DNA from 2 places in the Flavobacterium sp. UBA7682 genome. Region 1 is predicted to be linked to the other one. Evidence: riboswitches for the same ligand, from Rfam matches in the RefSeq annotation. Region 1 holds a riboswitch; the other holds the start of a gene.
What was found. A riboswitch is a leader RNA that binds a small molecule or an ion and turns the genes downstream of it on or off. The one in region 1 is predicted to bind S-adenosylmethionine.
Positions count from the first base shown of each region.

Region 2: linked by a shared signal. The riboswitch ahead of B3C16_RS01815 (homocysteine S-methyltransferase family protein) and the one ahead of B3C16_RS03310 (alpha/beta fold hydrolase) in region 1 are both predicted to bind S-adenosylmethionine.

Region 1 covers NZ_DLGY01000015.1:724-16,029, reverse strand. Annotated here, with positions in the region: gene galE (UDP-glucose 4-epimerase GalE) at 1-701, opposite strand, end outside; gene B3C16_RS03320 (DegT/DnrJ/EryC1/StrS family aminotransferase) at 755-1,885, opposite strand; gene B3C16_RS03315 (3-deoxy-D-manno-octulosonic acid transferase) at 1,968-3,200, shown strand; SAM riboswitch class I at 3,278-3,380, shown strand; gene B3C16_RS03310 (alpha/beta fold hydrolase) at 3,438-4,403, shown strand; gene B3C16_RS03305 (trans-sulfuration enzyme family protein) at 4,412-5,587, shown strand; gene B3C16_RS03300 (homocysteine S-methyltransferase family protein) at 5,591-6,583, shown strand; gene metH (methionine synthase) at 6,634-9,321, shown strand; gene metF (methylenetetrahydrofolate reductase [NAD(P)H]) at 9,427-10,380, shown strand; gene B3C16_RS03285 (cytochrome P460 family protein) at 10,537-11,043, shown strand; gene B3C16_RS03280 (hypothetical protein) at 11,087-11,695, shown strand; gene B3C16_RS03275 (zinc metallopeptidase) at 11,746-12,420, opposite strand; gene B3C16_RS03270 (leucine--tRNA ligase) at 12,619-15,306, opposite strand, start outside.
Region 2 covers NZ_DLGY01000009.1:13,430-28,735, reverse strand. Annotated here, with positions in the region: gene B3C16_RS01845 (carboxypeptidase-like regulatory domain-containing protein) at 1-1,077, shown strand, start outside; gene metK (methionine adenosyltransferase) at 1,247-2,497, opposite strand; gene B3C16_RS01835 (O-acetylhomoserine aminocarboxypropyltransferase/cysteine synthase family protein) at 3,238-4,530, shown strand; gene B3C16_RS01830 (OsmC family protein) at 4,535-4,996, shown strand; gene B3C16_RS01825 (alpha/beta fold hydrolase) at 5,134-6,147, shown strand; gene B3C16_RS01820 (aspartate kinase) at 6,123-7,223, shown strand; SAM riboswitch class I at 7,360-7,464, shown strand; gene B3C16_RS01815 (homocysteine S-methyltransferase family protein) at 7,681-8,676, shown strand; gene metH (methionine synthase) at 8,757-11,429, shown strand; gene metF (methylenetetrahydrofolate reductase [NAD(P)H]) at 11,510-12,466, shown strand; gene B3C16_RS01800 (acyloxyacyl hydrolase) at 12,679-13,767, shown strand; gene B3C16_RS01795 (head GIN domain-containing protein) at 13,780-14,529, shown strand; partial or broken gene gldA (gliding motility-associated ABC transporter ATP-binding subunit GldA) at 14,555-15,306, opposite strand, start outside.

The DNA of each region.
Region 1 (15,306 bases):
ATATAATCCCTAATGGCTGTTCCGTCTGGGGTAGGATAGTCGTTGCCAAATACCGATAATTCTTGACGCAAACCAATAGCCGTTTGGGTAATAAAAGGCACTAAATTTTGAGGAACGCCTAAAGGTAATTCTCCAATAGCTGCAGTTGGATGCGCACCAATAGGATTAAAATATCTAAGTAAGATGCTGTTGATGTTACTTACCTTGGCTACGTCTTGTATGATTTCTTCTCCGATTTGTTTGGTGTTTCCGTAAGGCGACATGGCTTTTACTACAGGGGCATCTTCGGTAATCGGCATTTTTTCTGCCTGACCATATACGGTGCAAGAAGAACTGAAAATAAAATGAGCTTGTTCCTTTTTTTGTAATTCTTGTAATAAATATACTAAGGCATTGATATTGTTTTCGTAATACAATAATGGATTGCCTACACTTTCTCCAACCGCTTTAGAAGCCGCAAAGTGAATCACACCTATAATGTTTTGGTGTTTTTCAAAAAAAGCACGTAAACGGGTTTTGTCTCTTAAATCAAGATTTTCGAACAAGGGTTTTTTGCCAGTGATTGCGGTAATACCTTCAATTACGTCTAAAGAAGAATTGGAAAGGTTGTCTACAATCACCACTTCAAATCCTTTGTTTTGAAGTTCTACCACAGTGTGCGAACCAATAAATCCTAATCCACCAGTTACGAGTATTTTCATTTAGTTTTAGTTTTAAGTCGAAAGTTTTTTAAAAGATTTAATATAATTCACAATTATTTTAAATATTCTAGAATAGCTTGGGTAATATAGTTGATTTGTTCGTCATCTAATTCCGTGTGCATGGGTAACGAAATGACTTCTTTTGCCAATTGATTGGTTACGGGAAAATCTTCTTCTTTGTAACGCGCATCGGCATAGGCTTTTTGACTGTGTAAAGGAATCGGGTAATAGATGGCGCACGGAATGTCTTTGCCTAGTAAATGTTGCATGAGTCCATCGCGGTCGGCATTGATGATTCTTAGGGTGTATTGATGAAATACATGGCAGTCGCAGGTGTCGCAAATGCTTGGCGCGATGATGTTTTGATGACCTTGTAAGGCTGTGGTGTATTTGCGCGCGGCGTTTTGTCGGGCTTGATTGTATTGGTCTAATAAAGGTAATTTGGCATTTAAAACAGCGGCTTGTATACTGTCTAATCTGGAATTTACTCCAACAACATCGTGGTGGTAACGCACGTACATGCCGTGATTTACAATCCCTCTAAGCGTATGAGCCAAAGCGTCGTCGTTGGTGAATATAGCACCTCCGTCTCCGTAGCATCCTAAGTTTTTTGATGGAAAAAATGAGGTAGCACCAACGTGTCCGATGGTTCCTGCTTTTCTTTTGCTTCCGTCTGAAAATTTGCAATCGGCTCCTATGGCCTGTGCGTTGTCTTCTATAACGTATAAATTGTGTTCTTGTGCAATCTGCATAATGGCTTCCATATTGGCTACTCTACCAAATAAATGCACTGGAACAATGGCTTTGGTTTTGGGTGTAATGGCTTGTCTAATGCGTTCTAATGAAATGTTCATGTTGTGCAAATCCACATCCACTAAAACAGGCGTTAATTTTAACAAGGCAATCACTTCTACGGTAGCCGCAAAGGTGAAATCGGCGGTAATGACTTCGTCGCCAGGTTCTAAACCTAGTCCCATCATGGCAATTTGCAAAGCGTCGGTTCCGTTAGCGCAGGGGATGACGTGTTTTACGCCTAAATAATTTTCTAGGTTTTTTTGAAATTCGTGTACTTTTGGTCCGTTGATGTAAGTGCTGGTTTCTAAAACTTCTTGTATAGAAGTGTTAACGGTATCTTTGATATATTTGTACTGACCTTGAAGGTCAACCATTTGAATTTTTTTCATGGTGAAGAATAAAGTAAGCAAAAATAACCATTTATTTGGTAGTCGCAATTGTTGTGGCATTTATACTTAAACTCAAATCAGGATGTTTTTTATATATCGTTTAATTACCCAAATTGTTGCTTGGATTTTGCCTGTAACGGCTTTGTTTTCGGCTAAGATGAAAAGCTTTATTCAGGGTAGAAAGTTGGTTTGGGAACTGTTGAAAAATAACATCCAACCATCGGACAAAGTCATTTGGTTTCACGCGGCCTCTTTGGGGGAATACGAACAAGGATTGCCGATTATGAAAAGGTTGAAACAACAATTTCCACAACATAAAATTGTGCTTACTTTTTTTTCGCCTTCGGGTTACGAAGTTCGTAAAAACACGCCTTTTGCGGATGTGGTTTGTTATTTGCCGTTAGATACTCTTTTTAATGCGAAGCGTTTTGTACAGTTGGTGCATCCCGAAAAAGTTTTTTTTGTGAAGTATGAATATTGGCCTAATTATTTAAAAGAGCTAAAAAAACGAAATATTCCTACGTATTTGGTTTCGGGTATTTTTAGGGAAAATCAAGTGTTTTTTAAGTGGTATGGTGGGTTTTATAGAAATTGCTTACAAAGTATTACGCATTTTTTTGTGCAAGATTCAACTTCTGAAAATTTGTTAAAAAGCATCGGAAAAACCAATGTGAGTGTGAGTGGAGATACTCGTTTTGATAGGGTAGTGGAGGTGTTGAATGCCAATAATTCATTAGATTTTATTACCGAATTTACCCAAGAACAAACTACGGTAGTTATTGGAAGCTCTTGGCCTGCTGATGAAAAGTTGTTGGTGGAATATATTAATCAGTCTGATTTGTCTGTGAAATGGATTTTCGCTCCGCACAATATTAAATCTGAACAAATCCAACAACTGAAAAAGTCTATTCAAAAAGCGGTGGTTTTATATTCCGAAAAAGACCAAAGTGATTTAAAAAATGCACAAGTATTAATTATTGATGCCGTAGGTTTTTTAACCAAGGTATATGCTTACGCCGATGTGGCTTATGTAGGTGGAGGTTTTGGCTCTGGAATACACAACATATTAGAACCCGCGGTTTTTGGAGTGCCGATTGTGATTGGACCCCATTTTAAAAAATTTAAAGAAGCGGTTGATTTGGTCGATTTAGAAGCTTGTATTGTGGTGGATAATCAAAAGGAATTAAATGCTGTTTTGGATGGTTTATTAGTTGATCCCGAACGTCAAAAACAATTAGGCAAATTAGCGTCGGATTATGTTTTGCAAAATGCCGGAGCTACGGATTTGATTTTAAAATTGATAAATAAAAAATAGCTTTAGTTCTATTTGTTTTATCGTGAATCATTTGTTTACTTTGCAGTCTAGAATTTTTAGTTCTTTTACGTTTTGAAATGTTATAAAGAAAGACCGAGGGAATAGACCCTGTGAAGTCTTGGCAACCCTTTTCCTAAAAAGAAGGTGCTACGTTCTACCAGTTCGCTGGACAGATAACAACAAGAAAACTCCTTTGGTGCAACTTCTTTATAGCTATAAATATTAAAAAGTTACACCTTGAAAAATAAGTTTAAAGAAATTACGATTATTGATTACGGAACCGAAAACGGCGCCCATTACCATGCTGTAGCTTTGTCTTATCAGGTTTTTGGAAAACCTTTAGGAGAAGCACCTGTGGTATTGGTGGTGCATGCACTTACAGGAAATTCAACTGTGGCTGGTGAAGAAGGTTGGTGGTCAGAAGTTATAGGTGATGGTAAGGTGATTGATACTCAAAAATATTCAGTATTGGCATTTGATGTGCCAGGAAATTGTTTTAATGAGTATGTAATTGATAAATACAAAAATTTTACCGCCCGTGATATCGCTAAGATTTTTAGTGCAGGATTAAAAAGTTTGGGAGTAAAAGAATTATTCTCGGCTATTGGAGGTTCCATTGGCGGAGGAATTATATGGGAATTAGCGGCTTTACGACCTACATTGATTCAAAATCTAATTCCGATTGCTACAGATTGGAAAGCGACAGATTGGATGATTGCTAATACATTAGTTCAAGAAGCCATTTTAAACAATTCATCTAATCCGATTTACGATGCCCGAATGCATGCCATGAATTTATATCGTACGCCTGAATCGTATAAACTTAAATTCAATCGTTCTACCAACGAAGAATTACACGTTTTTAACGTAGAAAGTTGGTTGATGCATCACGGTGAAAAATTGCAAAAACGATTTCAGTTGACTGCCTACCGCATGATGAATAATTTATTGCGAACGGTAGACATTACCCGAGGACGTGGAACCATGCCCGAAGTAGTGGCAAATATTCAAAGTGCTATTTACATTGTGGCTATTGATACCGATTTGTTTTTTACCCGTAAAGAAAATCACGACGATTATTTGGAAATGAAAAAGGTAAAAGACAATGTATATTACGACGAAATACATTCCATTCACGGGCACGATGCCTTTTTAATTGAATTTGATCAATTAGAAAAAATCTTAAGTAAAATATTTAAATAAAACACACCATGCCATACGATAATTTTGAAACCAATGCCATAAGAGCTCAAATCAATCGCTCTGAATTTTTAGAACATTCTGCACCTATATATTTAAGCTCTAGTTTTATTTTTGAAGATGCCGAAGACATGAGAGCGTCTTTCACCGAAGAAAAACACCGCAATATTTACAGTCGTTTTTCTAATCCAAATACTTCGGAATTTGTAGAAAAAGTATGTCAGATGGAAGGAGCCGAAGATGGTTTGGCATTCAGTACCGGAATGGCAGCGATTTACAATACGTTTGCCGCTTTGTTAAGTAGTGACGATCACATTGTGTCGTGTAGTTCGGTGTTTGGTTCTACCCATACTTTGTTTACCAAGTATTTTCCAAAATGGAATATCAATACGAGTTATTTTAACGTAAACGATGTAGCAAACATCGAATCGTACATCAAACCGAATACTAAAATCATTTATGCAGAATCGCCGACCAATCCGGCAGTAGATATTTTAGATTTAGAATTTTTAGGACAGATTGCTAAAAAACACAACTTAATTTTAGTGATTGACAACTGTTTTGCAACGCCTTATTTACAACAGCCCATCAAGTTTGGAGCGCACATTGTGGTGCATTCAGCGACTAAATTAATGGACGGACAAGGACGTGTTTTAGGTGGAATTGCCGTTGGTAAAGCCGATTTGTTGCGTGAAATTTATTTGTTTGCCCGAAACACAGGGCCTTCATTGTCGCCTTTTAACGCTTGGATATTGTCTAAAAGTTTAGAAACTTTGGCCGTTCGTGTAGAAAAACATTGTGAAAATGCTTTGGCATTGGCTACTTTTTTAGAAAGTCACCCGCAGGTGAAACAAGTAAAATATCCATTTTTAAAATCGCATCCGCAATATGAAATTGCCCAAAAACAAATGAAGTTAGGAGGCAATATTGTAGCGATTGAAGTAAAGGATTTAGAAACAGGTCGTAAATTTTTAGACGCCATTCGTATGTGTACTTTGGCGGCGAACTTAGGGGATACCCGAACCATTGTAACGCATCCAGCTTCAACTACACACAGTAAATTGTCGGTAGAAGACCGCAACGAAGTAGGTATTACTGATGGTTTGGTTCGTATTTCCGTAGGATTAGAAAACATACAAGATATTATTGCAGATATTAATCAAGCGTTGAACGCTTCAGCTTTATAAAACATGAAAGCAGATATTAGACAAGCCTTAAAAGAACGCATTTTGGTACTCGATGGTGCTATGGGTACCATGATACAACAATATAAATTTACTGAAGAAGATTACCGTGGGGAGCAGTTTAAAAACTATCATTTATCGGTAAAAGGGAATAACGACATGTTGTCGATTACGCAACCCGAGGCGATTAAAGAAATTCATCGCAAGTATTTTGAAGCGGGTGCTGATATTGCGGAAACCAATACTTTTTCGGGTACTACTATTGCGATGGCAGATTACGAAATGGAGCAATATGTGTATCAATTGAATTATGAATCGGCTAAAATTGCTCGCGAAGTAGCCGATGAATTTACGGCTAAAGAACCTCATAAGCCACGTTTTGTAGCGGGCTCTATGGGGCCAACCAATCGTACAGCAAGTATGTCGCCCGATGTGAATGATCCGGGTTATAGAGCAGTAACTTTTGATGATTTGCGCATTGCGTACAAACAACAAGCGGAAGCTTTATTGGATGGTGGAGTAGATTTGTTGTTGGTAGAAACCGTGTTTGACACCTTAAATGCTAAAGCGGCTTTGTTTGCGATTGAAGAAGTAAAAGAGGAAAGAAAAATTGATGTGCCCGTGATGTTAAGCGGAACGATTACCGACGCTAGTGGACGTACGTTGTCTGGGCAAACTGCCGAGGCTTTTTTAATTTCGGTGTCGCATATTCCGTTATTGTCGGTAGGGTTGAATTGTGCTTTAGGTGCTAATCAACTGATTCCGCATTTAGAGGCCATTGCACACAATACCGAGTTTGGGGTATCGGCACATCCAAATGCAGGATTACCTAATGCCTTTGGAGAATACGATGAAACACCAGCACAAATGGCAACACACATTAAAGAGTATTTAGATAAAAAATTGGTCAATATTATTGGTGGGTGTTGTGGAACCACACCAGCTCACATTAAGTCCATTGCGGAATTGGCGGCTCAATACAAGCCCAGACCTATTTAAGGTTTTGTAGCGTAGTTCGTACCATTAATTAACGCATTCAATTATTTCAAATGAGCATACAACAAACAAAATACATGAAGTTGTCGGGGTTAGAACCTTTAGTTTTAAGTCCCAACATGAATTTTATTAACGTAGGAGAAAGAACCAATGTAGCGGGTTCCAGAAAATTCTTGCGTTTAATCAAAGAAGAAAAATACGAAGAAGCCTTAGATATTGCCCGTGATCAAGTAGAGGGTGGTGCACAAATCATCGATATTAATATGGATGACGGTATGATTGACGGTAAAGAAGCGATGGTTCGTTTCTTAAATTTAATCATGGCAGAACCTGATATTTCTAGAGTGCCAATTATGATTGACAGTTCTAAATGGGACATCATAGAAGCTGGATTAAAAGTAGTGCAAGGTAAATGTGTAGTGAATTCCATTTCATTAAAAGAAGGAGAAGAAGCGTTCCGTCATCATGTAAAATTGTTGAAACGATATGGAGCAGCTGTAGTTGTAATGGCTTTTGACGAAGTAGGTCAGGCTGATAATTATGAACGTCGTTGCGAAATTGCTAAACGTTCGTACGATATTATGGTGCATGAATTGGGCTTTCCGTCCGAAGACATCATTTTTGACTTGAATATATTTCCTGTGGCAACTGGTATGGATGAACACCGCCGAAATGCTATTGATTTTATAGAAGCTACGCATTGGGTAAGAACTCACTTAACCAACGCAAGTGTAAGTGGTGGGGTAAGTAATGTGTCTTTTTCTTTCAGAGGAAACGATACCGTGCGCGAAGCCATGCATTCGGTATTTTTATATCATGCCATAAAAAAAGGAATGAATATGGGAATTGTAAACCCAGCGATGTTGGAGGTTTATGATGATATTCCTAAAGATTTATTGGAGTATGTAGAAGATGTGATTTTAGACCGCAGAGACGATGCCACAGAGCGTTTGTTGGATTTTGCCGATTCGGTAAAAGGGGCTAAAAAAGAACAAGTTTTTGATTTAGAATGGCGTAACAAACCTTTGCAAGAACGCATCACCCACGCTTTGGTTAAAGGATTGGATTTATATATTGTAGAAGATGTAGAAGAAGCTCGTTTACAAGTGGCCAAACCATTAGAAGTTATCGAAGGACATTTGATGATTGGAATGGGTGTAGTAGGAGATTTGTTTGGCGATGGAAAAATGTTTTTACCGCAAGTAGTGAAATCGGCAAGGGTAATGAAAAAAGCCGTAGCCTATTTAATGCCATTTATTGAAGCTGCAAAAGATGAAAATTCAAAACCACAAGGAAAAGTATTATTAGCTACCGTAAAAGGTGACGTGCACGATATTGGAAAAAATATTGTGGGTGTAGTATTGGCTTGTAATAATTATGAAATCATAGATTTAGGCGTAATGGTTCCGCCAGAAAAAATTCTGGAAGAAGCCAAAAAACACAACGTAGATGTGATTGGATTAAGTGGATTAATTACGCCATCGTTAGATGAAATGGTACATATTGCCAAAGAAATGAAACGATTGGATTTTAAAATTCCGTTGTTGATTGGTGGGGCGACTACATCACGAGCGCATACTGCCGTAAAAATTTCAGAACAATACGATCATGGAGTGATTCATGTGTTGGATGCTTCACGTTCCGTGCCTGTAGTAAGTACGTTAATTAACGATGATACCAGAGAAGAATTTTTGCGAAAAACTTACGCAGAATATGATGAATTGCGTGAAGGTTATTTAAGCCGTGCCCGAACCAAAGAATATGTAAAATTAGAAGACGCTCGTGCGCAAAAGTTTAAGATAGATTGGAAAGCCGATGAGGTTTATAAACCAAAACAACTAGGTGTTCATGTAATTGATGATTTAGATTTTAATGAGTTGGTGCCTTATTTGGATTGGACTCCTTTCTTTCAATCTTGGGAATTGCACGGAAAATTTCCAAATATTTTAAAAGATGAGGTAGTAGGTGAGCAAGCTTCGGAATTGTATAAAGAAGCTCAAGCCATGTTGCAATGCATTTTAAAAGAAAAATGGTTTACCGCTAAAGCAGTTTACGGATTATTTCCTGCCAATACGGCTGATAATGCTGACGATATAGAAATTTATACCGACGAAACCAGAACCCAAGTAGCCGAAACCGTATTGACTTTACGTCAACAATCAGCAAAAGCTCCAGGCAAACCTTATATCGCTTTGGCAGATTTTGTGGCGCCAAAATCAACTGGATTAAAAGATTATATCGGCGGATTTTGTGTAACCACAGGTTTTGGAGTAGAAGAAAAAGCAGAAGAGTACAAACAAAAAATGGACGATTATAATTCCATTATGGTGAAAGCTTTAGGCGATCGTTTTGCAGAAGCTTTCGCAGAATATTTACACGATAAAGTGCGTAAAGAATTTTGGGGATATGGTTCTAACGAAAATTTAAGCAATGAAGAGTTGATTAAAGAAGCGTATCAAGGGATTCGTCCGGCACCGGGTTATCCAGCTTGTCCGGACCACTTAGAGAAAAAAACCTTGTGGAAATTGTTAAATGTGGAAGAAAATATAGGTGTAACCTTAACCGAAAGTTTGGCGATGTTCCCAACCGCAGCTGTTTCAGGAATGTATTTTGCCCATAAAGAAGCCAAATATTTTGGATTGGGAAAAATCAAAGAAGATCAATTAGAAGATTACGCACAACGCCGAGGGATTTCTAAGGAATTAGCCGAAAAATGGTTAAGCCCTAATTTGGCGGAGTAGATTTTTGGGTCTTAGGTTTTTGGTCAAGGGTTTTAGGTTTTAATTTTTTTAAAACCCAACACCCAACACCCAACACCCAATACCCAACACCTAAAACCTAATAAAATGAAAGTAACCGATCATATCGCACAAGCCCAAGGGAAAACTTTATTTTCCTTTGAGGTAATACCACCGCAAAAAGGAAAAAACATTCAAGAATTATACGATAACATTACGCCATTAATGGAGTTTAAACCTCCGTTTATTGATGTAACTACTTCGCGTGAAGAGTATGTGTATGTGAATAAAAATGGTTTGTTAGACAAACAAATTACCCGTATGCGTCCGGGAACCATTGGGATTTGTGCTTCTATTATGCATAAATATCAGGTAGATGCCATTCCGCATGTGATTTGTGGCGGATTCACTAAAGAAGAAACCGAATACATGTTGGTGGATTGTCATTACCTAGGAATTGACAATTTAGTGGCTTTGCGGGGCGATGCCATGAAAGACCAAAAGTATTTTGAGCCTACTAAAGGAGGGCACACTTATGCAGTTGATTTGGTGAAACAAATTAGCGATTTGAATAAAGGGAAGTTTTTACACGATATTATGGATAATGAAATGCACACCGATTTTTGTGTAGGTGTAGCAGGTTATCCAGAAAAACACATGGAGGCTCCTTCTTTAGAATTTGATTTGCAAAAGCTAAAAGAAAAAGTAGAGGCAGGCGCTGATTATGTAGTTACCCAAATGTTTTTTGATAACAAAAAATATTTTGAGTTTGTAGCCAAAGCGAAAGCTATTGGTATTAACGTACCGATTATTCCGGGTTTAAAACCCATTGCCGTACAACGTCATTTACAGATTTTACCACACGTATTCAGTTTAGATATTCCGCAAGAATTGGTTAGCGAAGTGTTGAAATGTAAAACCAACGCTCAAGTCAAACAAGTAGGTATTGAGTGGTGTATTCAGCAAAGTAAAGAGTTAATCGCCGCAGGCGTTCCGTTTGTTCATTTTTACTCTATGGGTAAATCTGACAATATTAAAGCGGTAGCCGAGGCGGTGTTTTAAATATAAACGCTTAGCAAGTAATTGTTTAAGATTAGGAGGTTTTGCAGGGTTGAAAAAACAATAAGGTTTTGTTAATTTTTCATATTCTATTAGGAAGGGTTTTATTTTTACATAAATCATTCACACACATTTACCTATTCCCTAAAAATCTTAATTATGAAAAAAATCATTTATTCATTATTTGCTTTGGTTTTTTTGTTGTCTTGTGATAAAGATGACGAAAAAGTAGTTACGAATACCGACAAAGAATTATTAGAAATGTCCATAAAAACAGATGGTTTTACATGGTATAAAAAGTCAGATGCTTTATTGGATAAAAGTTCTGGAAGCGCACATAATTATCCGTTTTTAAAAACTCGATTTAATGCAGTAGCCGCTTCTCAACTAACTGAAGAAGGGAAAGTGAAAGCCGGAGCTGTTTTTCCAGAAGGTTCCTTAATTGTAAAAGAATTGCGTAACGATGCTTCTTCGGTAGCAAGATATGCGGTGTTGTACAAAAAGTCGGGCCATGAATTTGCAGATGCTAAAGGTTGGGTTTGGGGATATATTAATTCTGATGGAAGTGTCGCTGAATCGGCTTCTAACAAAGGGAAATCATGTATTTCTTGCCATTCTCAGGCAGAGAATATTGATTACATGTTAATGAATAAGTATTTTAATTAGTTAATACTGTTTAGGTGTCTAGAAAAAAAATTAAAAATAAATAATGACTTACATTAAGTTTTTTTTAGGGTTATTATTTTGTTGTTTTTTAAATAATGTAATTTTTGCTCAAGATTCTATACCCAAAAATTGGAAATTCAGCTTTCAGTTAGATAATCGTTTCTCTAGTATTCGAAACACAGATATCTTAATTTTAGGAGCCAAGGTGGGCTCTCAATATAAAAACAGACTTCGTGTAGGAGGAGGTGTTTCGTTTATAACTAGTCCGGTTGAAGTTACTTTTTTTAATCAAAAAAATGATGTCAGAGGCACTGTTGATATTGGTTTTTGGTACGGTAGCTTATTTGCCGATTTAATTGTCTATAAAAACGATAAGTGGGAGTGGTTGATTACAGAACAAATTGGTTTTGGAAAACTGTCAATTGTAAGAACTACGGTAGATGATGATGTGGTAAGAGCCGCTAGGGTTAATTTGTGGGTTAATGAAACTTCAACGCAAACCAGTTATAAAATTAGACCTTGGATAGGCGTTGGAATAGGCGTAGGGTATCGTAGAATTTTTAACGGAGATAATTTGTTGAGCGATACTTTTAATGCTCCCATTTATATTGGAAAATTAATTCTGTATCCTCAGTATTGGTTAAAAAAATAAAAAGCCTTCAATTATGAAGGCTTTTTATTTATGAGGATTAAAAAGGAAGATTAATCCCTTCTTCCCATATAAATCATTACGTAATACAATAAAGTAGCAATAGAACCAATCGCAGCAACTACATACGTTCTGGCAGCCCATTTTAAAGCATCTTTAGCCGCGTCGTGTTCTTGATGGTTTAACATGCGTTTGTTTTCTAACCAAGCCAAAGCACGATTACTGGCGTCGTATTCTACCGGTAAGGTAATTACCGAAAACAAAGTAGTGGCAGCAAAAATCACGATACCAACCAATAGCAATTCTGGAAATTTATTAATCATTAAAACGCCGGCTAACAATATCCATTGTACGATGTTAGACGCAAATGAAACTACGGGTACTAATTTAGAACGCATGGTTAACCACTCGTAAGCCGTAGCATGTTGCACGGCGTGCCCAACTTCGTGAGCCGCTACTGCCGCAGCTGCTGCATTGCGTTGGTTATACACTGCTTCGCTTAAGTTTACGGTTTTATCTGCTGGGTTGTAGTGGTCAGTTAATCTACCTGGGGTAGAAATCACTTTTACATCAAAAATACCGTGGTCTGCCAACATTTTTTCAGCGATTTCAGCACCGCTCATGCTGTTTTGTAAATGCAGTTTAGAATATTCTTCGAATTTACTTTTTAAACGATAACTCACCAACCAACTGGCGCCCATTATCAGAATCATTAGGATCATTCCCATAACTAAAATGTTTTATTTTGTTTTTCAGATTTCAAAGATAAAGCCAAACGAACAACTATGACAGAATTTCAGATTTTTTTAACTAGGTCTTGGGTCTTTGGTTTTGGGTCTTTGTTTTTTTTTGGTGTAGATATATTAATAATTTCACCTAACACCTATAACCCAACACCTAAAACCCAACACCCAACACCCCAATCACTAACCCACCAAATTAATAATCTTCCCCGGTACAATAATCACTTTTTTAGGTGCGTTTCCGTTTAACTGGGCTTGGGTTCTTTCGTCTGCCAATACCATTTCTTCAATTTGTTTAGGTGTTAAATCCAAAGGTAATTTTAGGGTGAAACGCATTTTTCCATTGAATGAAACAGGATATTCCTTTTCACTTTCTACCAAATATTTCTCTTCATATATTGGAAATGGAACCGTTGAAATGGAACCTTGATGACCCAATTGACTCCACAATTCCTCGGCAATGTGTGGGGCATACGGCGAAATCAAAATGGCTAAAGGTTCTAAAATGGCGCGGTGGTGACATTTTAATTGTGCCAATTCGTTTACACAAATCATAAATTGTGACACAGATGTATTGAACGAAAAATGCTCAATATCCTCAGTTACTTTTTTAATGGTTTTGTGTAAGGTTTTGTACATGTCTGCCGTTGGTTCTTCATCGGTGATGTTTAAACCGTTGTCGTCAAAATACAAACGCCATAATTTTTTTAAGAAACCAAATACACCTGTAATTCCTGCGGTATTCCAAGGTTTGGCTTGCTCCAAAGGTCCTAAAAACATTTCGTACAAACGCAAAGTGTCGGCTCCGTATTCGTTACAAATGTCATCAGGGTTTACCACGTTGTATTTGGATTTGGACATTTTTTCGACTTCGCGTCCAACGATGTATTTGCCATCTTCTAAAAAGAACTCAGCATCTTTATATTCAGAATATAATGGATGATTTTTGAATGCTTCTATGTTTAATTCATTAGTGATATCGTTAATGCATGATAAGTTAACGTGTTTAGGATAAAACTCTGGACTTATCTCAATAGAAAAAATAGTGTTGCCATAAATAGCTTTGAGTTTGTCTTTCAAAATATTAAAAACTTCAAAATCACTTTTATATTCTATTATTAGAACACGACATTCCTTATCAAAAAGGATAATTTTATCTATTGGATCATTAATGTTTTTCCAATTAAAATGTATTTCATTGATGCTGTATTTTTTACATACACTTCTTATGGTGCTATTTGTAGTGTGGGATATAAAAATATTTTTTTCTTCAATTTCATCTCCTAATATTCCATTTATATTTAATCTATATGCAAACGCACTCATTCCCAAAATCATCCCCTGATTGATCAATTTCTTGAAGGGTTCTTCGGTTGGGGCAAATCCTTTGTCTTTCAAAAATTTATTCCAAAAACGAGAATACAATAAATGCCCTGTGGCATGTTCGCTTCCGCCTAAATATAAATCAACACTTTCCCAATATTTTAAAGCATCTGCGCTAGCAAATTCATTTTCATTTGTTGCATCCATATAACGCATCCAATACCAAGAGCTTCCTGCCCAACCAGGCATGGTGTTTAATTCCAACGGAAAAACGGTAACGTGGTCAATCAAATCATTATTAACTACTTTGTTATTTACGGTGTCCCAAGCCCAAACAGTGGCGTTGCCTAAAGGCGGTTGACCATCTTCGGTAGGTAAATATTTTTCTACCTCTGGCAACACAATGGGTAAATGTTGTGCGTCAATCATTTGCGGTAAACCATTCACGTAATACACGGGGAAAGGTTCGCCCCAATATCTTTGACGAGAAAATACCGCATCGCGCAAACGGTAATTGGTTTTGCCTTTTCCTTGCCCGATGGCTTCTAATTGATCTATGACTTTTTTAGTCGCTTCTTTATAACCCAAACCGTTTAAAAAGTCGGAGTTTATTAATTCAAAACCGCTTTTTTCAGTAAAGGCTTTTTCGGAAATATCCTGATTAAAAATGTTTTTAATTTCGGGCATTCCATTTTGTCCTTTAAAGAAATTCGCAAAAGCATAATCACGCTCATCGCCCGCAGGCACAGCCATTACAGCGCCTGTTCCGTAGCCAGCCAAAACATAATCGCCAATCCAAACAGGAATCGGTTCCTTAGTAAACGGATGCTCGGCATACGCACCAGTAAATACCCCCGAAATGGTTTTTACATCCGCCATTCTTTCTCTTTCCGAACGTTTAGCCGTAGCTTCCACATAAGCTTCCACAGCAGCTTTTTGTTCTGGCGTTGTGATTTGAGAAACCAATTCGTGCTCAGGCGCCAAAGTCATAAACGTAACGCCAAAAATGGTGTCGGGTCTTGTTGTGAAAACATCAATATTTCCTACTTCATCCTTACTACTTATGACTTTAAAGCTTACCATTGCTCCTACACTCTTCCCAATCCAATTTCTTTGTGATTCTTTTATCGATTCGCTCCAATCTATTGAGTCTAAACCTTGTAATAATCTTTCGGCATAGGCAGAAATGCGCATGCTCCATTGGGTCATTTTTTTACGAATCACTGGGTGACCGCCACGTTCCGAAACGCCGTTTACGATTTCATCATTCGCCAAAACGGTTCCCAAAGCAGGGCACCAGTTTACTTCGGTTTCGGCTAAATAAGTTAAACGGTATTGTAATAATATTTTTTGTTTTTCCTCAGTTGAAAAAGCATTCCATTCCGTTGCTGTAAATGGATTGATATTGTCATCGCAAACTGCATTTACTGTAGCATTTCCTTCTTTTTCAAAAACAGCAATTAAGGTTGAAATGTCTTCGGCTTTATCGGTGTCTTTATTATACCACGAATTAAACAACTGAATAAAAATCCATTGGGTATGTTTGTA
Region 2 (15,306 bases), on a different contig from region 1:
GGAACAACGAACAATTTAACCGCTGCAGAAAACAACAACGACGTGAGCTACCGTTTCAATGATACTTTTTTAGGGTTTCATTTCAAATGGTTAACCGGTAAATTTACGTTTACGCCAGGTGTTACTTTACACCGATTTGATTTGACGAACACCCAATTAGGCACCGCTGTCAATCAGGAAATATTTCGTTTATTACCCGATTTCCAAATGATTTACCAAATTAAGAAATCGGAAACCTTAACCTATAATTTCGGAATCACCAATAATTTCACCAATATCAATAATTACGCATTGGGAACCATTTTCAACAGTTATAGCAATTTGTTTTCCGGAAATCGTGATTTGAACAATTCAGAGGTTCAAAGTCATACTTTATCGTATCAAAAGTTTAATATGTTCAATTTTGAAAACTTCGGTGGTTTTTTAAACTATTCCAAAACAAACGATGCCATCAAAACCAGAGCATTATTCGAAGGTGTAAATCAAATAGGTTCGCCGTTTAATTCGCCTTTTGGTGACGAAAACTTTTCGGCCAATGTGCGTTACGGGCGTTCCTTTTTAAAGTATTATAAAGCGAATGTAAGTGCCAATTTAAATTGGAGTAAGTTCTATAACATTCAGGTAAACCCAATAAATTCAGCTGAAAATGTTGTTGATACCGAAAGCTTCACCCAGAACTATCGTTTTAGTGCTTCCACTAATTTTAAAAATATGCCCAATATTGAATTGGCTTATTCTTATGCAGTAAACCAATATCCGAATGATAATTTTTACACCGATAGTCCATCCATTAAATTAGATTATTTCTTCTTGAAAAGTTTTTCTTTTGTGAGTGAATATGAATTTTTTCATTACTACAACAAAGCCAAAACGGTTGACCAAGAATACGACTTTTTATCAGCAAGTTTGACCTATCAAAAAACGAAAGCCAGTCATTGGGAATACAAAGTCGCCGCCACGAATTTATTGAATACGACTTCGTTAAATGACGACAGCTTCTCCCAATTCTCTACTCGAAATTCCCAGTACAGAGTGCAACCTAGGTATATCATTTTTAGTTTGAGATATAATTTGTAGCTCATCCCGCTGTCCACTGTATCTTTTGTTTTGTCATGCTGTCCCGATAGCTATCGGGATGTCGAAGTACAAAACAAAAGGATGCCGTTCCCATCGGGGCTAAAAAATAAAAAACCCTAACTTTCATTAAGAGAGTTAGGGTTTTTCTTTGCGTACTTTGCGGTTAAAATTAAATCCCGAAAGCCGATTTTACCTTATCTACGAAGTCTAATTTCTCCCAAGTAAACAATTCAACGGTTACTGTTTTTGGCGAACCATTTGGCAATTGGAAAGTTTTAGTAACCGTTTCAGGTGTTCTTCCCATATGCCCGTAAGCAGCGGTTTCGCTGTAAATTGGATTTCTCAATTTCAAACGTTGCTCAATAAAGTAAGGTCTCATATCAAAAATACCTTCAACCACTTTGCTGATTTCTCCGTCAGTTAAATTCACTTTCGAAGTGCCATAAGTATTCACGTTGATAGAAGTTGGTTTTGCTACGCCAATCGCATAAGAAACCTGTACTAAAATCTCCTCACACAATCCGGCTGCCACTAAGTTTTTAGCAATATGACGGGTGGCATAAGCTGCAGAACGATCCACTTTTGATGGGTCTTTTCCGGAAAATGCACCACCACCGTGAGCGCCTTTTCCACCATAAGTATCCACGATAATTTTTCTTCCGGTCAAACCGGTATCTCCGTGTGGTCCGCCAATAACGAATTTTCCGGTTGGATTGATGTGGTAAGTAATATTGTCATTGAATAAATGAGCGTATTGTGGGTATTTGGCTTTAATTCTCGGAATCAAAATCGAAATCAAATCGCTTTTAATTTTAGCCAACATCGTAGCTTCATCAGCAAAATCATCGTGTTGTGTCGAAATTACAATCGCATCAATTCTAACCGGTTTGTTGTCATCAGAATACTCTAAAGTCACTTGCGATTTAGCATCCGGACGTAAATAAGTGATTTCGTTGTTCTCTCTTCTTAAGTTAGCCAATTCAATTAACAAAGCGTGAGATAAATCCAAAGCCAAAGGCATGTAGTTTTCCGTTTCGTTAGTTGCGTAACCAAACATCATTCCTTGGTCACCGGCGCCTTGCTCTTCTTTACTGGCTCTGTCAACACCTTGATTGATGTCGGCAGATTGCTCGTGAATGGCTGATAAAACACCACAAGAATCGGCTTCAAACATGTATTCACTTTTGGTGTAACCAATTTTACGAATTACTTCTCTGGCAATTTGTTGTACATCAAGGTAAGTACTCGATTTTACTTCTCCGGCTAAGATTACCTGACCGGTCGTAACCAAAGTTTCGCATGCTACTTTTGACTCAGCATCAAAAGCTAAAAAGTTGTCGATTAACGCATCACTAATTTGGTCTGCAACTTTGTCCGGATGTCCTTCACTCACTGACTCCGACGTAAATAAATAAGCCATAACTATATTTTAGTTTAATATTAATTTTAGTTAAAAAAGAGGTGATTGCTACGAAAGCTAAAGGAGAGTTTCTGCTTTAGCATTTTTTTTACGAGGTTGCAATCAGTTCAAATTTTTCCTCTCATTTTTCGGTTGCAAATGTATAAAGACTATTTAGAATACAAAAAACTATTTTGCTTTTTTTATTTTTTTTATGATTATTCCAAAATTCTAAATACGTAGTATTTAAATATATATAAACAAATGCCAAATGTTAAATTTTCAATTTTTGTTTGGTCAATTGAAAAAACATTCAGAAGTTTGCCACATCAATTAACAACAAGAAAATGAAATTTATTATTTGTCATATGTGTCGCATGATGTGGAAATTTCCGCAGAGGACTCATATTGCATAATTTTAAATTTTTAAAATATATACAATCAAACCTCTGCTAACCGCAGGGGTTTTTTTATTTAAAACAAATTGTCACCCTGAGCGCTCCCGAAGTTTCTGGAGAAGGGCTATCTCAAAACAAAACGAAGTAACAATGAAAGTAACAACAAAAAATATGATGATGAACAACCGCATGATGCACATGATGATGTGTTGTTGTATTGACATACCTTGTTACCAAAAGCGAAAGACGTAATCGAAGTTTATATTTATACTCTAGAAGTCCTTTTGGTAAGCCATCCAAAAGGACTTTTTTTATTTCCAAAAATTAATAATCTAAATATCTAATAATCTAAATATCTAAATCATGAACACACAAAAATTCGCAACCAACGCATTGCACGCAGGACACGACGTTACTAAAAACGCAGGAACCAGAGCTGTTCCAATCTACCAAACGACTTCGTATGTATTCAACAATTCAGACCACGCCGCCAACTTGTTTGGCCTAGCTGAAGCCGGATTCATCTACACCCGTTTGAATAATCCAACCAACGACATTTTGGAACAACGCTTGGCCGCACTCGAAGGCGGAATCGGGGCTGTAGTTACTGCTTCTGGAACGTCCGCTATCGCCACCAGTTTGTTGGTTTTGCTCAAAGCAGGTGACCACATCGTAGCTTCGAATAGTCTTTACGGTGGAACGTACAACTTGTTGAATGTTACTTTGCCAAGATTAGGCATCACCACCACTTTCGTTGATCCGTCAAACCCTGAAAACTTTACCAAAGCCGCTCAAGAGAACACCAGAGCGTTTTTTGCAGAAAGTTTAGGGAACCCAAAATTAGACGTACTCGATTTGAAAGCAATATCTAAAGAAGCCAAAGCCTTCAAAGTACCTTTCATTGTTGACAATACCGTCGCTACACCATATTTGTTAAACCCAATTCAATACGGCGCCGATATTGTCATTCACTCGTTAACCAAATACATCACCGGAAACGGAACTTCTTTAGGTGGTGTAATCATCGATGCCGGAAACTTCGATTGGAGCAATGGGAAATTCCCTGAATTTACTGAACCATCTGCAGGTTACCACGGTTTAAAATACTACGAAGCTTTAGGCGCCGCCTCATTTATTGCCAAAGTAAGAATCGAAGGGTTGCGTGATTTTGGTGCGGCTTTAAGTCCGTTCAACGCATTCCAAACGATTCAAGGATTGGAAACTTTGGAAATCAGAATCAAAAAACACAGCGAAAATGCTTTGGCTTTAGCCCAATGGTTGCAAACACAGTCAGCAGTAGCGTGGGTAAATTATCCGGGATTAGAAACTTCAAAATACAAAGCCTTAGCCGATGAATATTTACCGGAAGGCAAAAGCGGTATCGTAACTTTTGGTCTAAAAGGCGGATTCGAAGCAGCGAAAAAAGTAGCCGATGAAACCAAATTATTCTCTTTGTTGGCCAACATAGGCGATACAAAATCATTAATTATTCATCCGGCAAGCACAACACATCAGCAATTATCTGACGCTGAGCAAGAATCAACCGGAGTCACCAAAGACTTAATCCGTTTGTCCGTTGGTTTAGAAAACATCGACGATTTGAAAGCCGATTTGAAAGAAGCATTCGTAAAAATTAAAACCCCACAAACCGTATAACAACATGAGCACAAAAACCGTAAACGTACTAGGCTATGCCAAAAACAGTAACCAATTCGTAGTCAAAGCCCAAAACTTCGACATCCGAATTAGTAAAAATGATCAATTTCCTGAACTGGAAGGGCCAAGTCCGATAGAATATATTTTGGCCGGTTATGCCGGTTGTATCAATGCTGTCGGAAAATTGGTCGCCAAAGAACAAGGCATCGATTTAAAATCACTTCAAGTTGAAATCTCGGGAACCTTAAGTTTAGACAAATACCAAGGGAAAATTAGCGATGAAAGAGCGGGATTTAAATCTATTGAAGTAACAGTAAAACCAACAACTGATGCCACTTTGGGCCAATTAAAAGATTGGTTAATTACGGTTGAGAATCGTTGCCCGGTTCAGGATAATTTGATCAATTCAACTCCGGTTTCAGTGGTGTTGGTTAAAGAATATGAACCAACAGCAACTGTGCTGTAAAAAGAAAAACCATTGGTTTTATTCCGCTGTGCTCCATACAATTCGGTAGCGCCTCGGGTGGTTTTGTTTGTTTGTTAAGACTGTCTTCAAAGTTTAGGTTGAAGGCAGTCTTTTAAAAAGCAGTTAAAAAAAGCAACATGAAAAAATTAGAAAAAATAGACTTGTTTAATTTTGATTTAGAAAACGGAAAGCAACGACCTTATCTTCCGCTATTTTATCAAACTTTTGGTCAACCCATTGGCTTAGCACCGGTAGTGATTGTGAATCACGCTTTGACAGGAAACTCCAATGTTACCGGAGAAAACGGCTGGTGGAACGATTTAATCGGAACAGATAAAATCATCGATACCCATTATTTCACCGTAATTGCCTTCAACATTCCCGGAAATGGTTATGATGACAACTTTGGAAACTTGATTTCAAATTACAAAGATTTCACCATTCGCGATGTCGCCAGAATTTTTTGGGAAGGTTTGTCGTTTCTTAAAATAAAAGATGTTTTCGCAGTTATAGGTGGAAGTTTAGGCGGAGCAATAGCTTGGGAAATGTCAGTTTTGAAACCAAATGCTGTCCAAAATCTAATTCCGATTGCCACCGATTGGAAAGCAACGGATTGGGTAATTGCCAATGTTTTAATCCAAGACCAAATTCTCAATAACTCAGATGATCCCATTGCGGACGCCAGATTGCACGCCATGTTGTTGTACCGAACACCGCAATCAATTAACCAACGCTTTCAAAGAAATAAATTCAATGGTTCCTCGGTTTTTCAAATCGAAAATTGGCTGGCCAATCACGGCATCAAACTCAAAAACCGCTTTCGGCTATCGGCTTACAAATTGATGAACCATTTGCTTAAAACAAATGATATTACTCGTGACCGAAATGATTTTTTGCTGATAGCCAAAGAAATTCAAGGGAACATTCACGTAGTCGCCGTAGAGACAGACTACTTTTTTATTCCTGATGAGAACCGCGAAACGGTTGAAACTTTAAAACCAATCAAAGAAAATGTGTTTTACCATGAAATCAATTCCATTCACGGACACGATGCGTTTTTAATCGAATACGAACAATTAGCCCAAATTTTAGGGCCTATTTTTAACAAACAAAAACAACAAAAATTATGTCAGTGCTTAGAATCAATATAGTCCTTTTTGGTATCGGCAATGTCGGTAGCACTTTAGTCAACCAAGTCATAGAAAGTCAAAAGTTTTTCCTCGAAAAAAGAAACATCGATTTGAGATTTCCAATAATTACCAATTCTACTTTAGCTTTTTTTGAAAAAGACGGACTAAAAAACCAATGGGAAGCCAATTTTGCCCAATCCGCCATTCCATTCAGAATTGAAGACATCATCGAATACGTTCAGGAACAACAATTGGAAAACTTAATTGCCGTTGATGCAACAGCCAGTCAAGACATCATCAAAAATTATATTCCGTTAATTCAAAACGGTTTTAACATCGTTGCCGCCAATAAAAAAGCCAATACGTTACATTTCGATTTCTACAAAGAACTGAGAAGAAATTTAAAAAAGTATGACAAAACATTTTTATACGAAACCAATGTCGGCGCCGGATTGCCCGTTGTGCAAACGATAAATGACTTATACTTTTCAGGCGAAAAAATTACCAAAATCCGTGGCGTATTCTCCGGTTCATTGAGTTATATTTTTAACCGATTTTCTTCAGAAGAATTGCCGTTTTCCAAAATCTTACTTGAGGCAGAGAAAAAAGGCTACACCGAACCGGATTCGCGTGAAGACTTATCCGGAAGCGATGTCGCCCGAAAATTATTAATTCTAGCGCGCGAAATAGGGCAAGAGTTTGAATTTACTGATATCAAAATAGAATCTCTTTTGCTCCCTAATTTAAATGAAAAAAGTCCTAAATCTGAGTATTCTGTAAACAAATCATTGTTTGACAAACCGTTCCAAATTGCCAAAATCACACAAGCCGATGAGCATGCTTTGCGTTATGTGGGCGAATTGGATGTCATAACCAAACAATTAGAAGTGAAACTAATCTCAGTTCCTAAAAGTTCTCCTTTAGGCCAACTCAAAGGCGCCGATAATCTGATTGAAATTTACACCAAATCCTATGGTGAAATCCCAATCGTCATTCAAGGAGCGGGAGCCGGAAAACAGGTTACCGCTCGTGGCGTTCTTACCGACATTCTCAAAGTAGCCGAGAAAATTAAAATTAAAGAAGCGGTTTGGTTATAACCGGCTTAAAAATTAACTAATCAACCTTTAACCAAGAAAACCTACAGCACGAAAACGTTGTAGGTTTTTATTTTTTTAAAACTGTTGCAAAAACCAATTCTATGTCATTACTTTGCACCGTTCATAAACTTATTGTTCGTTATCACGAAAGCTGGAGGGAATAGACCCGTCGAAAGCTTAGCAACCCTTTGCCAAAAGAAGGTGCTACATTCTATCTCAATTTATTGGGAGCAGATAACCCCGAGAATTCTTCTCACTTTCACGATAACATACTATATTTTTTTACGAGCGAATGGCTTGCGCATTGTTGCAGTCCATTTTCCCGCTTTTTGCACTGCATGGCAGTTGCGTCAATCGGGGCTAATTAGTTATCCATTTTTGTAAAATTATTGCAAACAAAAACCTTTGCGAACGCTGCGGATTTTTCTCTGCGGACTATGCGGTTAAAATAACAAGTATGTCAAAAATACAACAAGCCATCAAAGAAAGAATCCTTGTCCTAGACGGTGCGATGGGAACCATGCTGCAACGCAACAACTTCTCAGAAGAAGATTTCCGTGGCGAGCGTTTCAAAGATTTCCCACATCCGCTAAAAGGCAACAACGATTTGCTTTCCATCACGCAACCCGAAGCTGTAAAGCAAGTCCACCGCCTGTATTTTCAAGCCGGTGCCGATATTGTTGAAACCAATACATTCTCAGGAACCACCATCGGTATGGCCGATTATCACTTAGAAGATTTGGTTTACGAACTCAACTACGAATCCGCCAAAATCGCCCGCGAAGTCGCTGACGAATTCAAAGACAGACCGCGTTTTGTAGCCGGTTCTATCGGGCCAACCAACAGAACCGCTTCTATGTCACCGGATGTTAATGATCCCGGATTTCGAGCCGTAACTTTTGACGATTTACGCATCGCTTACAAACAACAAGTGGAAGCCTTGATTGATGGCGGTTGTGATGTTTTATTGGTAGAAACCATCTTCGACACACTAAACGCCAAAGCTGCTTTATTCGCCATAGAAGAAGTAAAAGAAGAACGCAATCTCGATATTCCGGTGATGGTTTCAGGGACGATTACGGATGCTTCAGGAAGAACTTTATCGGGACAAACGGTAGAAGCCTTTTTGATTTCTATTTCCCATATTCCTTTATTGTCAATCGGATTCAATTGCGCACTCGGAGCCGACCAATTAAAACCATACTTGAAAAGACTTGCACACAATACAAGTTTAAATATTTCGGCACATCCAAATGCCGGTTTACCGAATGCTTTCGGGCAATACGACCAAACAGCCGCCGAAATGCAAGCCTTAATTAAAGAATATTTACAAGATAATTTAGTCAACATCATTGGCGGTTGTTGTGGTACCACACCAGAACACATCAAAGCCATTGCTGATGTTGCCTCACAATTCAAACCAAGAAGAATTGATGAAAATCAATTAGTTTAATAAAAGTTAACACAGATTTGTCAGATTATCACCAATTTAATCTGTGTGGATTTGTGATAATCAGTGTTCAAACAAATAAAATGTCAGCAACAAAATATCTAAAATTATCCGGATTAGAACCGTTAATCGTTACGCCGGAAAGTAATTTTATCAACGTAGGCGAACGAACCAACGTAACCGGTTCGCGTAAATTCCTTCGCTTAATCAAAGAAGAAAATTACAACGAAGCACTTTCAGTAGCAAGGGATCAAGTTGAAGGAGGCGCGCAAATCATCGACGTCAATATGGACGAAGGCATGTTGGATGGTGTTTATGCCATGACCAAATTCCTAAATCTAATCGCCGCGGAACCCGATATTGCCCGAGTTCCGGTAATGATTGACAGCTCTAAATGGGAAATCATCGAAGCCGGTTTGAAAGTCGTGCAAGGAAAAGGAGTCGTGAATTCGATTTCACTAAAAGAAGGGAAAGAGGCTTTCATTCACCATGCCAAATTGATTAAAAGATATGGCGCCGCTGTAATCGTAATGGCTTTTGACGAAGATGGGCAAGCCGACACTTATGAAAGACGTATCGAAATCTGTAAACGCTCGTATAGTATTTTAGTCGATGAAGTCCATTTTCCGGCAGAAGACATCATCTTCGATCCCAATATTTTCCCGGTCGCCACCGGAATGGAAGAGCACAAATTAAACGCTTTAGATTTCTTCAGAGCAACCAAATGGATTCGTGAAAACTTACCGTATGCCGGCGTTTCAGGTGGTGTGAGTAATGTTTCGTTTTCGTTTCGCGGGAATGACAAAGTACGTGAAGCGATGCATTCCGCATTTTTATACCATGCGATTAAAAACGGCATGACGATGGGTATTGTAAATCCGGAGATGCTCGAGATTTACGATGAAATCGACCCAATTTTGTTAGAACATGTGGAAGATGTTTTATTGAACAGAAGAGAAGATGCGACGGAAAGATTACTTGATTTAGCCGAGAGTTACAAAGGCGATTTTAAAACCAACGAGAAAGCCGTTCAAGAATGGCGAAGCGGCTCGGTTCAAGACCGATTAACCCATTCGTTAGTCAAAGGAATAGACGAATTTATAGAAATAGATGTAGAAGAAGCTCGCCAATTGGCCACAAAACCAATTGAAGTCATCGAAATCAATTTGATGGCGGGAATGAATGTCGTAGGCGATTTATTCGGAAGCGGAAAAATGTTTTTGCCACAAGTGGTCAAATCAGCGCGCGTAATGAAAAAAGCCGTAGCGTATTTGCTACCTTATATAGAAGCTTCGAAAGACGGAAAATCTTCTTCCGCCGGAAAAGTCTTGATGGCAACCGTAAAAGGAGATGTGCACGATATTGGTAAAAATATAGTAGCGGTAGTTTTGGGTTGCAACAACTTTGAAATTATCGATTTAGGGGTTATGGTGCCACCGGAAAAAATCATTGAAGCTGCTGTTCGTGAAAAAGTAGATATCATTGGTTTGAGCGGATTGATTACGCCATCATTAGACGAAATGGTATATCTCGCCAAAGAAATGGACAAACTCAACATCAAAATTCCGGTTATGATTGGCGGTGCGACGACTTCTCGAGCGCATACTGCTGTAAAAATAGCACCGGAATACAAAGAAACAGTTGTTCATGTGAACGATGCGTCGCGTGCGGTAACGGTAGCGAGTAATTTGCTTCAGGCGAAAACCAAAGTGGAATACGCCAAAACGGTTCGTGCCGAATATGACAAATTGCGTGAAGGTTATTTGAATAGAAGTAGAGACAAAAATTACCATTCGATTGAAGATGCCAGAAAGAATAAATTACAATTGGATTGGAACAATTTTACGCCGGTGAAACCGAATTTTATCGGAACCAAAACCGTTGAAGTTGAATTATCAGAACTGGTTGATTTTATTGACTGGACGCCATTTTTCAGTTCGTGGGAATTGTTCGGAAAATATCCTGCGATTTTAACCGATGAAGTAGTTGGCGAACAAGCGACTTCATTATTTGAAGATGCACAAAAAATGTTAAACCAAATCGTTTCGGAAAAATGGTTAACTGCGAAAGGAATTTTGGGCATTTATCCGGCAAACCAAGTCAATGATGACGATATTCAGGTTTTAGAGGAAAGCGGAAAAGAGTTAGTAAAATTCTTGACGTTAAGACAACAATCTCAAAAAACAGTCGGTGCACCAAATATCGCGTTAGCTGATTTTGTAGCGCCAAAAGACAGTGGAAAGCAAGATTATATCGGTTGTTTTTGTGTTACTACCGGATTTGGCGTAGACGAAAAAGCAGCCGAATTTGAAAAACAATTAGACGATTACAACTCGATTTTAGTAAAAGCCTTAGGCGATAGATTGGCCGAAGCATTCGCAGAATATTTACATTTAAAAGTCCGTAAAGAAATTTGGGGCTACGCTTCCGATGAATCTTTGACCAATCAGGATTTGATTGATGAAGAATACAAAGGCATTCGTCCCGCGCCGGGTTATCCTGCATGTCCGGATCATTTGGAGAAACCCACGATTTGGAAACTTTTAAAGGTCGAGCAAGCAATAGGTGTGAAGCTGACGGAAAGCATGGCGATGTGGCCGGCATCTTCGGTTTCCGGTTATTATTTTGCGCATCCGGAAAGCAAGTATTTCGGACTTGGAAAAATAAAAGAAGATCAAGTAATTGACTATGCCAAACGCCGTGGAATTTCGACTGAAGTAGCAACAAAATGGCTTTCGCCAAATATAGCAGATTAACAACAGTTGTCGGTTGTCAGTTTTCAGTTAAAATGGAAAACAGATAACAGACAACAGACAACAGATAACAGACAACATAAATGAAAGTAACCCAACATATCCAAAACGCGAATGGAAAACCCCTGTTTTCTTTCGAGATTTTACCGCCTTTGAAAGGGCAAAATATTCAGTCTATTTTTGACAGTATTGACCCGTTGATGGAGTTCAATCCGCCGTTTATTGATGTGACTTACCATCGTGAGGAATATGAGTACAAAGAATTGCCAAGCGGTTTGTTGCAAAAGAAAGTGGTCAAAAAGCGTCCGGGAACGGTTGGGATTTGTGCCGGAATTCAGAACAAATACAATGTGGATGCGATTCCGCATATATTGTGTGGTGGTTTTACCAAAGAAGATACCGAAAACTTGTTGATTGACTTGGATTTTCTTGGAATTGACAACGTTGTGGCACTTCGTGGTGATGCTTTGAAAACCGAAACGTATTTCCATCCGGAGAAAGAAGGTAATGAATATGCGACCGAATTGGTGACGCAAATCAGCAATTTGAATAATGGCATTTACTTGGATGAAGATTTGAAAAATTCTGCCAAAACTAATTTTTGTATCGGTGTTGCGGGTTATCCTGAGAAGCATATGGAAGCACCGAGTTTGGACAGTGATATTCATTTCTTAAAACAAAAAATCAAAAACGGCGCGGAATATATCATTACGCAAATGTTTTTTGACAATAAAAAATTCTTCGATTTTGTGGATAAATGTCGCGCTGCCGGAATCACGGTTCCGATTATTCCGGGATTGAAACCGATTGCGACTAAGAAGCAATTGAATTTAATTCCGCACCGATTTAGTTTAGAATTGCCTGATGATTTGATTATGGCAGTTGTAAAAGCGAAAGACAATGATGAAGTAAAACAAATAGGAATCGAATGGTGTACTGCTCAAAGTAAGGAACTCGTTGCTGCCGGAATTCCGGTGTTGCATTACTATTCGATGGGAAAAGCAGAAAATATTAAGGCGATTGCGAAACAGGTTTTTTAAACTGATTTTACAAAAGACCAATCCTATTTAGCCCCGATGGCAATAGCTACCGTGTAGCATGGACAGCGGGAATATGGCCAACAAAAATGCCCGAACTTTTCGCTCCTGATTTCTCCTAAAGTCGGCACGAGCACAGCGAACTGGCGCAGCAAATGACAATTAGGTATTCTATTAATTATATTCCGTTATATTTGTGCGTTTTAAATTTTAGGATGAAGAAAACTTACCTGCTTTTTTTACTGTTAGCCTTTTCTGGATTTGGTCAAAATACCAATCCTTTTGCGGTTGAAGCTTCTATTTTAAGGGGCAATATTTTACCTCATACGGAAGACATGCATCATTTGGTTAACGGTCATCCGCAAGGTTTTATGTTGAGTGTTATCAAAAAAACTGATGGTTCTAAAGAATGGCATCGAGCGTATAATTATCCGGATTATGGAGGCTATTTTTTGTACCAGGATTTTAAAAGTCAGCCGTTAGGACAGAATTATGCCACAGGCGTTTTTTACAATTTTCACTTCTGGAAAAGACGATTGCAATTTAGATTGTCACAAGGAATTGCCTACACTACCAATCCGTATGACAAAGTTGACAACAGTAAGAATAAAGCTTTCGGAAATCGATTGATGGCCAACACCAATTTCGGATTGACCTATACTACGCCGTCTTTGTTTGATAATATTAGTTTGCAGGCGGGACTTTTATTTGTTCATTATTCTAATGGAAGAATTGTATCGCCCAACAGCGGTATTAATACTTACTTGCTGAATCTTGGGGTGAATTATAATTTTTCGAAGGATTTTCAACGCCAAGTTGATACGACTACTGTCCCAAAAAAGTATAAAGAACCCATTCGATACAACTTTGTGTTTCGAACCGGAATCAATGAAAGTCCGATTATCAATAGTGGTCAGTATCCTTTTTACCACATTGGTTTTTATGCAGATAAGCGTATCAATAGAAAGTCGGCTTTACAATTGGGCGCCGAATTGTTTTTGACCAAATCAATTGAAGAGTACATTAATTATTACTCCGTTGCCTATCCGGAAGACAATATCAGTTCTGATACGGATTACAAGAGAGTTGGGATTTTCATTGGACATGAATTAATCATCAATAAAATTTCAATCGAAGCACAATTAGGCTATTACGCTTATCAACCTTTTAAAAAGGATATTGCGATTTATGATAGGGTTGGGATGAAATATCGTTTTTCGGATAAGTTTTTTGGTGTTTTTTCGCTTAAAACGCATTTGTTTTTGGCAGAAGCTTTAGAAATTGGCATTGGATATAGAATTTAAAAAACAGACAGTATGAAAAAGTTTTCGGTATTGATAATTTTGTTTTGGCTGTTCAACGCTTGTGAAAAACCGAGTGATTGTATTGAGAGTTCGGGCGCGACAATTACCAAAGAAATAGCGGTTCAGCCATTCAAAAAGATAAAAGTCTACCGCGGTATTGAAGTTGTCATTACGCAAGGAACGGAATACAAAGTACAAATTGTGGCCGGCGAAAATTTCATCGATAATGTGGAAGTCAAGCAAAATGGTGACCAACTGATTTTTAAAGACGACGCCAGTTGCAATTGGGTTCGCTCTTATGGTATGACAAAGATTTTGGTGACCACGCCAACTTTGGAAGAAGTATATTCAAAAACGGATAGAAATATCAGTTCGAATGGTGTGTTGACTTTCCCAAGTATAGCTTTTATAGCGATGGATAAAGATGGTGATGGTGAAAGCGGTGCCGGAACCGGAGATTTTATTCTGAATGTGAACAATGATTATTTGTACATCGCGAACAATAATGTGTCTCGATTTTATCTTTCGGGACAAACCAATTTGGCGGAGTTTAATTTTTATTTCGGAGACGGAAGAATAGAAGCTGAGAATCTAATTGCTCAAAATATAAAAGTCTTTCACCGTGGTTCTAACGATATGACAGTAAGACCTATTCAAAGTATTATTGGCACCATGAACAGCACCGGAAATATTATCTTAAAAAATGTGCCGCCGGTTGTTGATGTTGAAGAGTTGTATCAAGGCAATGTGATTTATCCTTAAATTACTGAACATAAACAACTGAATACTATTTTTTCTTAGTTTTCTCCCTAAAGATTTGCTCTAAATTCTTGCTTTTCAAACTAATCTGCAACGTTTTCAACCCGTTGTCATGCGCAAAGTCGAATATTTTCGGACGCATGTCTTCTTCGGTGTTGAAAGTCAGTAACCAAAGATTGTCATTAGTATTTTTATACGTTTTGATGTTGGCTAAATTGGTCAATAAATTGGGGTCAATTGTTTTGTCAAATTCGATTTCAATGATTTGTTCCTTTTCTTCAGCAACCAATTTGTCCAGCTTTTTATCGGTTACGATTTTGCCGTGATCAATGATGATTACGCGGTCACAAATGGCTTCCACTTCTTGCATAATGTGCGTGGAAAGAAAAACGGTTTTATTCTTACCAACGTTTTTTATCACGTTTCTAATTTCAACCAACTGATTTGGATCTAAACCTGTAGTTGGTTCGTCCAAAATTAAAACATCAGGATTGTGTAATAAAGCCGTTGCTAAACCCACACGCTGACGATAACCTTTAGACAATTGTCCGATTTTTTTATGACTTTCAGGCGTTAATCCTGTCAACTCAATTACTTCTTCAATTCTAGATTTGGCTATTTTGTAAACATCAGCATTAAATTCTAAATATTCACGAACATACAAATCCAAATACAACGGATTGTGTTCTGCCAAATAACCCACAGAAAGTTGTACCGCTTTTTGGTTGGTATTCACATCATTGCCATTTACAGAAGCCGTTCCTTCATCAGCATTAATAT